3 regions of the Streptomyces sp. NPDC088725 genome follow, and region 3 is predicted to be linked to each of the others. Evidence: riboswitches for the same ligand, from Rfam matches in the RefSeq annotation. Region 3 holds a riboswitch; each other region holds the start of a gene.

The links. A riboswitch is a leader RNA that binds a small molecule or an ion and turns the genes downstream of it on or off. The one in region 3 is predicted to bind cyclic di-AMP.
Region 1: another riboswitch for cyclic di-AMP. It lies ahead of ACIP6N_RS03795 (peptidoglycan DD-metalloendopeptidase family protein); the one in region 3 lies ahead of ACIP6N_RS00465 (M23 family metallopeptidase).
Region 2: another riboswitch for cyclic di-AMP. It lies ahead of ACIP6N_RS13225 (M23 family metallopeptidase); the one in region 3 lies ahead of ACIP6N_RS00465 (M23 family metallopeptidase).

The regions. Positions count from the first base shown of each region.
Region 1 is NZ_JBIVLO010000001.1:890,201-894,468, reverse strand. Features, by position in the region: gene ACIP6N_RS03800 (SGNH/GDSL hydrolase family protein) at 1-474, opposite strand, end outside; gene ACIP6N_RS03795 (peptidoglycan DD-metalloendopeptidase family protein) at 677-1,462, opposite strand; cyclic di-AMP (ydaO/yuaA leader) riboswitch at 1,466-1,654, opposite strand; gene ACIP6N_RS03790 (tyrosine-protein phosphatase) at 1,991-2,803, shown strand; gene ACIP6N_RS03785 (DUF6126 family protein) at 2,826-2,963, opposite strand; gene ACIP6N_RS03780 (helix-turn-helix domain-containing protein) at 2,987-3,601, opposite strand; gene ACIP6N_RS03775 (aspartate aminotransferase family protein) at 3,678-4,268, opposite strand, start outside.
Region 2 is NZ_JBIVLO010000004.1:660,227-664,494, forward strand. Features, by position in the region: gene ACIP6N_RS13200 (HAD family hydrolase) at 1-81, opposite strand, end outside; gene ACIP6N_RS13205 (hypothetical protein) at 145-342, shown strand; tRNA gene ACIP6N_RS13210 (tRNA-Met) at 453-526, shown strand; gene ACIP6N_RS13215 (hypothetical protein) at 727-885, shown strand; gene ACIP6N_RS13220 (PP2C family protein-serine/threonine phosphatase) at 960-2,138, shown strand; cyclic di-AMP (ydaO/yuaA leader) riboswitch at 2,511-2,666, shown strand; gene ACIP6N_RS13225 (M23 family metallopeptidase) at 2,678-3,727, shown strand; gene ACIP6N_RS13230 (aldo/keto reductase) at 3,859-4,268, shown strand, end outside.
Region 3 is NZ_JBIVLO010000001.1:116,279-120,546, reverse strand. Features, by position in the region: gene ACIP6N_RS00480 (GNAT family N-acetyltransferase) at 1-354, opposite strand, end outside; gene ACIP6N_RS00475 (HPr family phosphocarrier protein) at 479-760, shown strand; gene ACIP6N_RS00470 (GntR family transcriptional regulator) at 910-1,599, opposite strand; gene ACIP6N_RS00465 (M23 family metallopeptidase) at 1,755-2,549, opposite strand; cyclic di-AMP (ydaO/yuaA leader) riboswitch at 2,560-2,731, opposite strand; gene ACIP6N_RS00460 (M16 family metallopeptidase) at 2,901-4,268, opposite strand, start outside.

The DNA of each region.
Region 1 (4,268 bases), 770 kb from region 3:
GCGCAGACGACGCAGGACGGGCACGCCGCGGGTGTCGAAGCCGGTGGTCACCATGACCGTGCCGACGACGCCGGTGAGGTCGGCGACGGCGCGCTCCAGGCGCTCGGCGACGTCGTCGGGGTCGGTGCCGGGGCGGATGATGTCGTTGCCGCCCGCGCAGAAGGTCACCAGGTCCGGTGCGAGTTCCATCGCTCGCGGAACCTGCTCGGCGACGATCTGGTCGAGGAGCCTGCCGCGTACGGCGAGATTGGCGTACCGGAAGTCGCCGTGCACCGTGTCGTCGCCGTGCGCGGTGTTGTGCGCCGGGTCGCCGGTGACCGGCAGTTGGTCGGCGAGCAGGACCGCGAGCCGGTCGGCCCAGCCGACATAGAGACCGTCGGGTCCCGGGTCGCCCACTCCCTCGGTGAAGCTGTCGCCGATCGCCGCGTACGACCCGAATACGCCTTCTCTTCTTGATCTCTCATCGTTGAACACAGCTGAGGATTTTGCTCCCGCGCGTGTGACCTACGCGACCGTAAGGAAGGGTTGACGGCGGGTGAGATATACCATCGGTCAAGTTTCGGCCAAACGGGAATAGCCACCGCCCGGCATTTCCGCTGCCGGGCGGTGGCTTGTCCTCGCCTGTTCAGACGCCGGGCTTCGGGCGTCGGGCGTCAGGCGTCAGAGATCGACCGATTCAGACAGTGACGCCGTGGGCGCGCAGGTACGCCACCGGGTCGATGTCCGAGCCGTAGTCCGGTCCGGTCCTGACCTCGAAGTGCAGGTGCGGTCCCGTGACGTTGCCGGTCGCGCCGGAGATGCCGATCTGCTGTCCCGCGCCGACGGTCTGTCCCGCGGAGACACCGATCGAGGTCATGTGGGCGTACTGCGAGTACGTGCCGTCCGGGTGCTGGATGACGACCTGATTGCCGTACGAGCCGCCCCAGCCGGCGGTGACGACGGTACCCGCGCCGATCGCCTTGATGGGGGTGCCGGACGGAACCACGAAGTCCACACCGGTGTGGTAGCCACTGGCCCAGCTGCTGCCCGCCTGGTGGTACGGCGTGCCGATCGCGTCGATGGCGACCGGGAGGTTGAAGGCGGGAGCGGCGGCCTTCTTGACCGCGGGGGCCTCCGGAGCGGCGGTCGCCGCAGCCGCGCCGACGGCCAGCTTGAGACCGGGGCGGATCACCGACGGGTCGGCGCCGACGGCCGGGCGGTTGTCGGCGTAGAGCTTCTGCCAGCCACCGGCGACGTGCTGGTCTCGCGCGATCTTGGACAGCGTGTCGCCGGAGACCACCGAGTAGGTCTTCGCGGTCTGGGCGGCGGCGACGGTCTGCGTGGGCGTCGCCTTCTCGGCGGCGTGCGCGCCGGTGGCACCGATGAGCGGAAGCGCGAGGGCGGCGCCACCCGCGCTGACGGCGATGATTCCGCGTCTGATCGAACGGGACATGGGACGGCGGTGCTTACCCTTTGCGGGCATGACGAATTTCCTCTCCGGCGCCTGCGAGGTGAGCTGTCGGGTTCGAGCTGGAGTTGCCCGGTCGCGCTGTCGCGCGACTTCACCCCGAGCCGTCCGGACGAGCCGGTTCGGCGTACTACCTGGGTCCCCCGCTCCTGCCACACGTGGGTGGATGGAATTCCGGGCGGCGGCAGGATTCGGCGTTCCGCTCGGACAAATGGTGACCGTAAGCGAGCGAACCGGCGGGAACAAGCCCGTGTATTCCCGCCGGCAATACACGCTCCGATATTTCCCGGGATTAGCGGTCACCCTCCGTGGATTAAGGATCTTCGTTTTCCATAGGACGCAGGAATTCCGCTTCGCCGCACCGCCACGGACCGTCACGAATATGATCCCGCTCACGAGGCACAAACCCATCCGCCCATTTATGGGGACAGGTTGCAATCAAACGAACAATACGGACAGATTAGTCTGGTGATCATGTCGTAGGGTCAGAGCCCGCCACCGTCGGCGAGCAGCGCCGGCGGCTGATCCGGAGGAGCAGCTCCCATGACGCAGCACCTGCCGCACGTCCCGCCGACAGAGCCCGGACTGACCGGCGTGCGTAATTTCCGCGACGTGGGCGGACTGCCGACCACCGACGGCCGGGTTGTGCGGCAGGGCCGTCTCTTCCGCAGCGGCCACCTCGCCAACGCGACCGCGGCCGACGCCGCTGCGCTGTCCGCGCTGGGTCTCCACACGATCTTCGACTTCCGTAACGCGGCCGACCTCAAGCTCGACGGCAGGGACGTCGAGCTGCCCGGCGTACGCCATGTGAACATCCCGCTCTCCGACCCGGCCCACGGCGCGGAGTTCTGGCGGATGATCCGGCACGGCGACCTCGACCAGCTGCGCGCGCTGCTCTCGGACGGCAAGGCGGCCGCGCGGATGACGGAGTCGTACCGGTCGGTCATCACGGACCGCACCGCCGAGCACAGCCGGGTGCTGCACGCCCTCGCCGAGGACAGCGTCCCCGCGCTGATGCACTGCGCGGCGGGCAAGGACAGGGCGGGGGTTTCCGTCGCGGTGACGCTGCTCGCCGTGGGGGTCGAGCCCGGGGCCGTCGAGGCGGACTATCTGAAGTCGAACGCCCCGGCCCACCGCTACCTGGTCCGCCGCAGCGACACCTCGCCCGCCGGCACGTCCGACGAGGTGATGGAGCTGCTCAGCCCGCTCTTCGACGCGCGCGCCGAGTATCTCGCCGCCGCCTTCGAGACCATCGAGCAGACGTGGGGAACCACCGAGCGCTATCTGGCCGAGGGCCTGGGACTCACCCCCCAGACCCTGGAGAAGCTGCGCGGCAGCCTCCTCGACGGCGCGTGACAAGGAGCGGCGACGACCGGCGCTACTGGCTGCGCGAGCCCACGAGGAAGAGCACGTAGAGGAATCCGGCGAAGAGGTGCCCCGCCACCAGATAGGCGAAGAGCCGGACGACCAGTCCCCGGGGGAGCGTCCATTCTCTGCGGACTCGGTTCTCTGACATGAGAGCGGACCTTTCCCGGCGGTTCAGCCGCGACGGCGCCCGCCGCCGAGACACAGCTCGGCGGCGGGGCTCTGCAGCAGGGTGTGGACGAAGAGCAGGTGCGTCGCGCCGGGCCCGGCCGCGGCGATGCGGTGCGGGGTGAGCGAGTCGAAGTGCGCGCTGTCGCCGGGGTCGAGCAGATGGACGGCGTCCCCGAGGCCCAGCCTCAGCCGCCCTTCCAGGACGTAGAGCCATTCCTCTCCCGCGTGCACCCGGACGAGATCGCCCTGCGCCCCGTACGGGATACGGACCCGCAGCGGCTGCATCGCACGACCCGCGCCGCTGCCTGCCTGGTGATAGGTCCAGCCGTCGGCCTCGACGGCCTCCATGCGCCCGGCGCGGATGATCGGGTCGCGTTCCGGGGGGACTTCGCCGAGCAGTTCGGAGACCGTCGTACTGTAGACCCGGGCCAGCGCCAGCAGCATGGGCAGCGAGGGCTGCCTGCGCCCTGTCTCCAGCCGGGAGAGATGCGCCGGGGAGAGCCCGGCGCGCTGGGCGGCCGCCTCAAGGGTGAGACGGCGGCCTCGGCGCAGTTCGCGCAGGCGGGGCGCGACCTCGGGCAGCTCGTCGGCCGCCCCTCCTTCGGCAGAAGTACTCATGCCTCCATTGCGCCAGGTCATTTCCTCCGGGGCAAATCAATTGCCCCGGAGGCAAAAAAGCTTCCCGCAGGCTCCGCTACCGGTTCGCGACGGCCTGCTTCACCAGCGTCTTGCCGAAGTCCCACATCAGCCCGCCACCGCCGTGCGCGTCGTCCATGACCGCGGTGAACGCGTCCACGAACCGGTCCACCTCGCGCTCGCCGATCGTCAGCGGCGGGATCAGTTTGATCACCTCCAGGAAGTCACCGGAGACCTGGGTGAGGATGCGGTGCTTCTGGAGCAGCGGGACGACCACCATCTGCGCGAAGAGCCCCTTGCGCGCGGCCTGGAGCATGGTCCAGCGGCTGCGGAGCTTGAGCGAGTCCGGCCTGCCGAACTCGATACCGACCATCAGACCGCGGCCGCGTACCTCGTGCAGCAGCTCGTAGCGCGGAACGAGCGCGGCCAGCCGTGTCCTGAGCAGATCTCCCGTCGCCCGCGCGCTGGCGACGGTCTCCTCGTCCTCCATCACCGACAGGACGGCGAGACCGGCCGCCATGGCCTGGGCGTTGGAGCCGAAGCTCGCCGAGTGGACCAGTACGCGGTCCATCGAGGAGTAGACCTTCTTGAAGATCCAGTCCTTGCCGAGGGTCGCGCCGACGGGCACGTACCCGCCGGAGAGGGCCTT
Region 2 (4,268 bases), on a different contig from region 3:
GCCCAGCCAGTCGGCCCAGCCCGCCCAGTAACGGTCGTCACGGATGAGCGTCTCACCGACGTCGAACACGATGCTTTCGATCACCGGCGTAACCCTAGAGATACTCTCTGCCGAATGTCAGTGGCTGGCCGTAGCCTGTCTCCCATGTCCGCTTCCTCGTCCGCTTCGGCTCAGCCCCGTCCCGTACGTTCCGCCGCCGTCGTCAACGCGGAGATCCGCGCCCTGTGGACCCGCGCCGGCGGTGCCGGACGCGCGCTTTCCGAGGCCGAACAGGACCGCTATCAGCGGCTTCTGGTGGAATGGGCCGCCTCGATCCGGGCCGATGTCGTGACGGCCGCCTGATGTCCGGGCGGTCGGCACGCCCGGGAAAAGGGCCGGCGGGGCGGCCTTTCCGGGGTCTTTCCGGGGTGGAGATGATCTTGCTCCGGATGGCGTAGTGTTGCGTTCAGCGGCGCGGGGTGGAGCAGCTCGGTAGCTCGCTGGGCTCATAACCCAGAGGTCGTAGGTTCAAATCCTGCCCCCGCTACTCATGAAGACGAAGGCCCGGATCCCTGTGGATCCGGGCCTTCGTCGTGTCCGGGGCGGCTTTACCCAGATTTGGTGACGGTAAACCCGCCCTCGGTACCCACCGAAGCGTCAGATATTCGGGCAGAATGGGACAGAGCGGATCGCGTGCAGGGTTCTAAGGTCTGCGAGTGATCGCTACGCAGTGTCAAGCTCAGGCGTATGAATCGTTCCATGTTCATGGCCGTAGCCCACTCGGCCGTAGCCCACTCGGCCGACGGCGAATCGCCGCCCGACGTGGCGGCGGACAGCCTGGTGGGAGCGCGGTACCTTCCGCAGCCGAAGGTGGACCGGGCAGGAGATCATTGGTGGGGAAGCTGAAACGGGGCGCCGACGCCCCGAGTGATGCGAGCGGCGGCGCGAGCCGTGCGCCCCGCGCGGACGCCCGGGGCGGCATGAGCGACCCCGACGGTCCGAACGGCGCGAGCAGCCTCGGGAGGCCGCGCGGGACCGGACGTCCGCCACCGATGATCGTGCGGATTCTTCCGGTGATCATGCTCGTCGCGGGCGTACTGCTCGAAAGCCTGACGCCGGCGAGCGTCACCGCCTCACCCTTCTTTTCGGCAGCCCCGCTGCTGGCCGCGCCTTTCACCAGCGCGCGCAACACCGCGGTGGTGGCGCTCCTCTCACTGGCCGCCGTGGTGGGCATCGACACCGCGATCGAATCGGTGAGCGTGGTGGTCACGGTCGCCGAAGCGGCGACCGTGGCGACGGTGTCCGTCCTCGCGCTGTTCATCAACTGGGTCGTCCGCCGCAGTGGCCAGCGGCTGGCCTCGGCGAGAATCATCGCCGAGACGGCGCAGCGTGCGGTGCTGCCCACCCCGGCCGAGGAGATCGGCGGGCTGCGCGTCGCCGCCCGGTACGAGGCCGCGCTGAGAGACACGTTCATCGGCGGTGACCTGTTCGTGGTGCTCGACACCCCGTTCGGCGTGCGGCTGGTGGTCGGGGACGTGCGCGGGAAGGGGCTCGAGGCGGTCGCCATAGTGGCGGTGGCCGTCGGCGCCTTCCGCGAGGCCGCGGAGCAGGAACGGTCCCTGGAGGGCGTCGCGCAGCGCCTGGAGCGCGCGATCATGCGCGAGAAGGCGCTACGGGGTGAACTCGACGCCTTCGAGGGGTTCACCACCGCGGTGCTCGCCGAGATCCCATACGGCGAGAATGTCGTACGGCTGGTCAACCGCGGGCATCCGGCGCCCCTGCTGCTGTTCGCGGACGGATCGCTGCGGTCGCTGGAGCCGGACGAGTACGCGCTGCCGCTGGGCATGGGCGACCTCGGCAGCCTGCCGGACCGCGCGGACCAGATCGAGTACCCCGACGGCGCGACGCTGCTCCTCTATACGGACGGGCTCTCCGAGGCGCGCAACGAAGAGGGCGTCTTCTTCGACACGGGCGCCCGGCTGCTCGGCCGGACCTTCAAGGGTCCCGAGGCACTGCTCGACGAGCTGGTCGGCGAGGTGGTCGATTACACCGGAGGCGGCAGCAAGGACGACATGGCGCTGCTCGCGGTCTGCCGGCCGACGGGAGAGCAGCTGGAGGAGTGGCCGGAGCGGCGCGGAGCCATGCCGCTCACGCCGTGAGTCACGGACTCGTACGGCCCGCACCGTTGAGTCGCGGAGCCATGCCGCCCACACCGTGCGTGCCGTGAGCCATGCCGCTCACTCCGTGCGCCTCTGAGGCCCCTGAGTTCCCTCAAGGAGCTCAGGGGCCTCGCGCACGGATTATCACTTCAGGTGACCGCAGTACATCCCTCCGCATAACATTTGACTTACGGTCAGGAAGCGGAGGTGTACCGACGAGCAGCCAAATCACCCGGTTGCACCCGCTTGCGTCCGGGTAAGTCCGTTGCGAAGTTGTTAACGATCATCGGGAATGGCTTGGAATAAAGCCGGACTCTCTATTAACGTTCGATAACGCAGCGCGGTTGTCCCAGCCGTCGGCAGAGATGGCGCCGCGCGCACGCGCCGAATTCCGCATGGAAACCGGGGAACCAAAAATTGGGGTGAATCGGGCATCTTTTGCTGCCTCGCGCAGCGGAAAGACGCTCGTAGGAGACCTTCCTGCTCCGAACCCGTCAGCTAACCCGGTAGGCGAGAAGGAAGGAAAGGAGTGCGCCCCCGTGGCGTCAGACAAGCCTGCCCAAGAGGCCCCCTTCGGTACCACCGTTCTCGGCGAGGAGCCGGTCAGACAGTGGGCGGAGTGGAACCCCACAGAGGAGTCCGTCCTCCCCGTGCGCGGCAGACACCGCGTCGCCAAGCAGCGCAACGGACTCGCGCGCAGCTCCACGGTCCTGGGTGTCGGCGTCATAGCCGCCGTCGGCGCGGGTGGCATGGCCACCGCGCAGAGCAAGCCCCCCATCTCCATCACCCTCCCCGACGTCATCACCGACAACCTGCCCGACGCCACGTCGCTGCCGGGTGTCGGTTCTCTTGTCTCGCACGACGAGAAGAACGCCGAGCCGGACTTCGCGGCCATGGCCGCGGACGCCCCGCTCACCACGGCGGGCCTCACGAGTGAGGACGCCGAGCAGGGCACCACCGACGCGGGCGAGGCGCTGCGCGCCAGGATCCTCCAGCAGGCCGAGCAGCAGCAGACCGCGGCGGACACGGCCCAGCAGGTGGCCGCCGAGGCGGCGGCCGCCGAGAAGGCGCAGGAGCAGGCGAAGCAGCAGCAGGACGCGGCCGAGAAGAAGGCCGAAGAGGCGAAGAAGAAGGCGGAGGAAGAGGCCAAGAAGAAGGAAGAGGCCGAGCGGCTGGCCAAGCTGGCCGCCAGTTTCAGCCTCCCGGTCGCCTCGTACACCCTCACCTCCACCTTCGGCGAGGCCGGCTCCATGTGGTCCTCGGGCTATCACACGGGCCTGGACTTCGCTGCCCCGACGGGCACCCCGATCAAGGCCATTCACGGCGGTACGGTCCTGTCGGCCGGCTGGTCGGGCTCGTACGGCTACCGCACGGTGCTCGAACTGGACGACGGCACGGAGCTGTGGATCTGCCACCAGTCGTCCATGACCGTCACCGCCGGGCAGAAGGTCACCACGGGCGAGCTGATCGGCCGGGTGGGCGCGACCGGCAATGTGACCGGGCCGCATCTGCACCTCGAGGTGCACACTCCGGACGGCACCGGCATCGACCCGATGGCCTGGCTGCGGAGCAACGGACTCAATCCCTGACGGAACGGACGCGGCGGACGCGGCGGGCCGGGCCTCGGGTGGCAACCCGGGCCCGGCCGCTCGGGAACACCGCCGCGAGCCGTGGGCCCGAGGTGGAATAGGGGGAGCCCGCGCGGGGGTTGAATCACCTCATGACTGATCTTCGCAAGCTTGGCTCCTCCGACCTCCAGGTCTTCCCGCTCGCCCTCGGCGGCAACGTCTTCGGCTGGACCGCGGACAAGGCCCAGTCCTTCGCCGTGCTCGACGCGTACGCCGCGGCGGGCGGCAACTTCATCGACACCGCCGACGTCTACTCCGCCTGGGTGGACGGCAATGAGGGCGGCGAATCGGAAACGATCATCGGTGAGTGGATCGCCTCCCGCGGCAACCGTTCCGACGTGCTGGTCGCGACGAAGGTCGGCGCCCACGAGAAGTTCAAGGGCCTCGCCGCCGACACCATCAAGGGCGGCGTCGAAGAGTCGCTGCGGCGGCTGGGCACGGACCACATCGACCTCTATTACACGCACTTCGACGATGTGAGCGTCCCGGTCGAGGAGATCAT
Region 3 (4,268 bases):
CTGGACGAGGAAGGCGACCTCGGCCTCGTCGGCGGGCGCGGTGGCCGCCATGCCGCGGTCGTCGATGCGGTCGTAGCGGACGGTGGCGATGAACTCGCCGCCCACGGTCACCGCGAGGCCCACCCGGTCCACGTAGTCGTGATGGGTGAAGCGGTGCACGTCCTTGTCGGAGAGGCGCGGGTAAGGGGCGAAGAAACGGTAGTACTTGGATTCGTCGGAGACCTGTTCGTAGAAGCTGACCAGGCGTTTCGCGTCTCCGGTCGTGATGGGCCTGATACGCGCTGTACCGCCGTCACGCAGCACGATGTCTGCTTCCCAGTGGCTCGGGTACGCGTATTCCGACGGCGTCTCCATGGTCCAAGCCTACGGCGGAGCGCGGTCGGAGGCCGCGCGTGAACACGTGCCTCCAGGTACTTCGCCGCACGTGAGACACTGGTCTAGACAACCTCTTGAAACGTGAGACTTGAAGGGCAACACCATGGCTGAGCGCCGCGTCAATGTCGGCTGGGCCGAGGGCCTGCACGCCCGCCCCGCTTCCATCTTCGTCCGTGCGACCACGGCCACCGGTGTCCCTGTGACCATCGCGAAGGCCGACGGAAACCCGGTCAACGCCGCGTCGATGCTCGCGGTGCTCGGACTGGGCGCGCAGGGCGGCGAGGAGATCGTGCTCGCTTCGGACGCGGAAGGCGCGGACGCCGCGCTCGACCGGCTGGCGAAGCTGGTCGCCGAGGGACTCGACGAACTCCCCGAGACGGTCTGAGACGTCCGGCACATCTTTTCCGCGGGCCGAGCCGCGGTGCGTGAATTCCGCGCACCGCGGCTCGGTTTGTTTTCGGCCCGTTTTCTTTCAAAAAGGGCAGCAGGAAATAGAGCCCACTTGTTTCCCGCTCTTTGTATACGACGTCATTGTTAAGTACGGACGCTCGTGATGTTTACGGCATGTTGCGAAGCGCTCACTTTTTCCATGACCGGGGCGGGCCGCCGCAGCCGGTGCGCGACGGCGGAGCGTTCGGCGTGCAGCGTGGTGAGCGTCCGCGCGCGCTCGGCGTCGCCGCGCGCCACCGCGTCGACGATCGCGCCGTGCTCCGCCCAGGACTCCACCGGATGCCCGGGCTGCTCGACGGTGTACATCCAGGCGATCTTGTGCCTCAGCTGCGTGAGCAGCGCGATGAGCCCCGGGCTGCCGGACGCCTGGGCGAGCGTCTCGTGGAACCAGGAGCCGAGCGAGCGCAGATCCTCGCCCTGGCTCCGGCGCGCCCGCTCCTGACCCAGCCGCACCATGCCGCGCAACACCTTGAGATGGGCGTCCGTACGCCGCTGCGCGGCGCGGGCCGCACCCAGCGGCTCCAGCAGCAGCCGCACTTCCAGGAGGTCCGCCGCCTCCTGCTCGGTGGGTTCGGCCACGCACGCGCCGACATGGCGCCGGGTCGTGACGAACCCCTCGGACTCCAGGGTGCGCAGCGCCTCGCGCACCGGGACGCGGGAGACGCCGTAGCGCCGCGCCAGATGTTCTTCGGTGAGTCTGCCGCCCCGCTCGAACAGACCGGAGACAATGTCGTCGCGGATCGCCGTGCATACCGAGTGCGCTGGAATGCGCATGTCCGAACCTCCGCCTTAATCCGCGCGAAACGCAGCCGATTGACGCCTGTTCCGTGACTCTATTGCAATCAACGCGAATTTCCGATGGCTGCCCGAAATCCATGGATATCTTTTGGCCAGTGCGACGGAGGTTCTGCGGAGGCCGGACGAATCGGTCAGACGTTCAGGCCGTGGCTGCGCAGATATGCGACGGGGTCGATGTCGGAGCCGTACTCCGCGCTCGTACGGGCCTCGAAGTGCAGGTGCGGTCCCGTGGTGTTGCCGGTCGCGCCCGAGAGGCCGATCCGCTGCCCCGCGCTGACGCTCTGGCCGACGGAGACGGCGGTCGACGAGAGGTGGCCGTACTGCGTGTAGGTGCCGTCGTCCATCCTCAGCACGACGTTGTCGCCGTAGGCGCCGGCCCAGCCGGCCTCGACCACGGTGCCCGCGCCGACGGCCACGACCGGGGTACCGGAGGCCGCGTGGAAGTCGATGCCGGTGTGACTGCCGGAGGACCAGAGCGCGCCGCCGCTGCGGTAGGCCGTGCTGACGTACGAACCGGCCACCGGCAGCCGGAAGGCGTTGAGGCGCTCGCGCTCGGCCGCACGGGCCGCGCGCTCCTCGGCCGCGCGGGCCTCCTTGGCGCGGGCCTCGGCCTTGCGCTCGGCCTCGGCCCGAGCCGTCGCGCGGGCCGCCTCGTCGGCGGCCTGGCGCTGGGCGGCGGCCTGGGCCCCGATCTCGTCGGCGAGGGAGTCACTGACGTCGAGAACCTGCGTCAGTCCGGTCCGCCGCGCGGCCGGCGCGTCGGAATCCGCGGCCAGCGCCTGGGACGAGAGCCCGGTGACGACACTGCCGACGGCGACGGTCACGACGCCTGCGGCTCTCGCGCTCCTGCGCGCCGTACGGCGCGCGTCGGGACTCGAAGCACGGCGCGGGGCACGGTGCTTCCCGGCGGGACGGCTGAATGCCAAGACTGCTGGTCCTTTCCTTCCCTCTCGCCTACCGGGTTAGCTGACGGGTTCGGAGCAGGAAGGTCTCCTACGGGCCCCTCCGCACGGGATACGTGCGAAGGCACCCGATTCACCCCGGGGACTGAGTGTGGGTCCCCGGCTCCCCAGGCTCGCGCCTGACGGGGACTCGGCGATGGCTGTCCGATGCCGCGGTCGCGGCGCGTTACTGGCGAACAGCCGGATCGACGCTAAGCGGACTGTCTTTCAATCACCAAACAGACAGGCCCGTTTGTAGCGCACACCACAGACAAGAAGGACATACGGGAGAACCCCGGCGACTGGTCGTCACCGGGGTTCCACTTACGGCGGAATTCAGCCCGTGACAACCGTCACTTCGCCAATTCCGAGCGCCGTGACGGGATCCTTGATCCGGGCGGCGTCCCCGACGAGCACCGTGACAAGACGGTCCACCGGGAAGGCGTTGACCGCCGCCGCGGTCGCCTCGACCGTGCCGGTCTCGGCCAGGCGCGCGTACAACTGCGCCTGGAAGTCGTCCGGGAGGTGCTGCTCGACCTGATCGGCCAGGGTGTCCGCCACCGAGGCCGCCGTCTCGTACTTCAGCGGCGCGACCCCCACCAGGTTCTGGACGGCCACATCGCGCTCGGCGTCCGTGAGGCCTTCGGCCGCGAGGGTGCGCAGCACGGTCCAGAGGTCCTCCAGCGCCGGGCCGGTGGACTCCGTGTCCACGGAACCGCTGATGGCGAGCATCGCGGCGCCCGTCGCGCCGCCGGGAGTGGCCGGGTCGGAGGAGCGCAGCACCTGGCCGAAGGCCCGGACACCGTAGGTGTAGCCCTTCTCCTCGCGCAGCACCCGGTCGAGACGGGACGTCAGGGTGCCGCCGAGGCAGTACGTGCCGAGCACCTGGGCCGGCCAGACGCGGTCGTGCCGGTCGGCGCCGATGCGGCCGATCAGCAGCTGGGTCTGTACGGCGCCGGGACGGTCCACGATCACCACGCGGCCCGTGTCGTCGGCGGTGATGGGCGGCACGGGCCTGGCGGGGGCGGTGTTGCCCGTCCAGGCGCCCAGCGTCTCGGCGAGCAGCGCGTCCAGGTCGACGTCCGTGAGGTCACCGACGACGACGGCCGTGGCCGTGGCGGGGCGTACGTGCGCGTCGTAGAAGGCGCGCACCGCCTTGGCGTCGATGCGTTCCACCGTCTCCGCGGTGCCCTGGCGGGGGCGCGACATGCGCAGGGACGCCGGGAACAGCTCCCTGGAGAGCTGCTTGGCGGCCCGGCGGCCCGGGTTGGCCGCCTCGTGCGGGATCTCGTCGAGGCGGTTGTTCACCAGCCGCTCGACCTCGGTGTCCAGGAACGCCGGCGCGCGCAGCGCGTCGGCGAGCAGGCCGAGCCCCTTGGCGAGCCGGGAGACCGGGACCTCCAGGGAGACCCGTACGCCCGGGTGGTCCGCGGCCGCGTCGAGCGTGGCGCCGCAGCGCTCCAGCTCGGCGGCGAACTCCTCGGCGCTGTGCTTGTCGGTGCCTTCGGAGAAGGCACGCACCATGATCGTGGCGACGCCGTCGAGCCCTTCCGGCTCGGCGTCGAGCGGGGCGTCGAGGGAGATCTCGACGGCGACCACCTGCTGCCCGGGGCGGTGGCAGCGCAGCACCGTCACGCCGTTGTCGAGCGCGCCGCGCTCGGGAGCGGGGAAGGCCCAGGGGGTGGCTTCGCCGGCCTGCGGCTG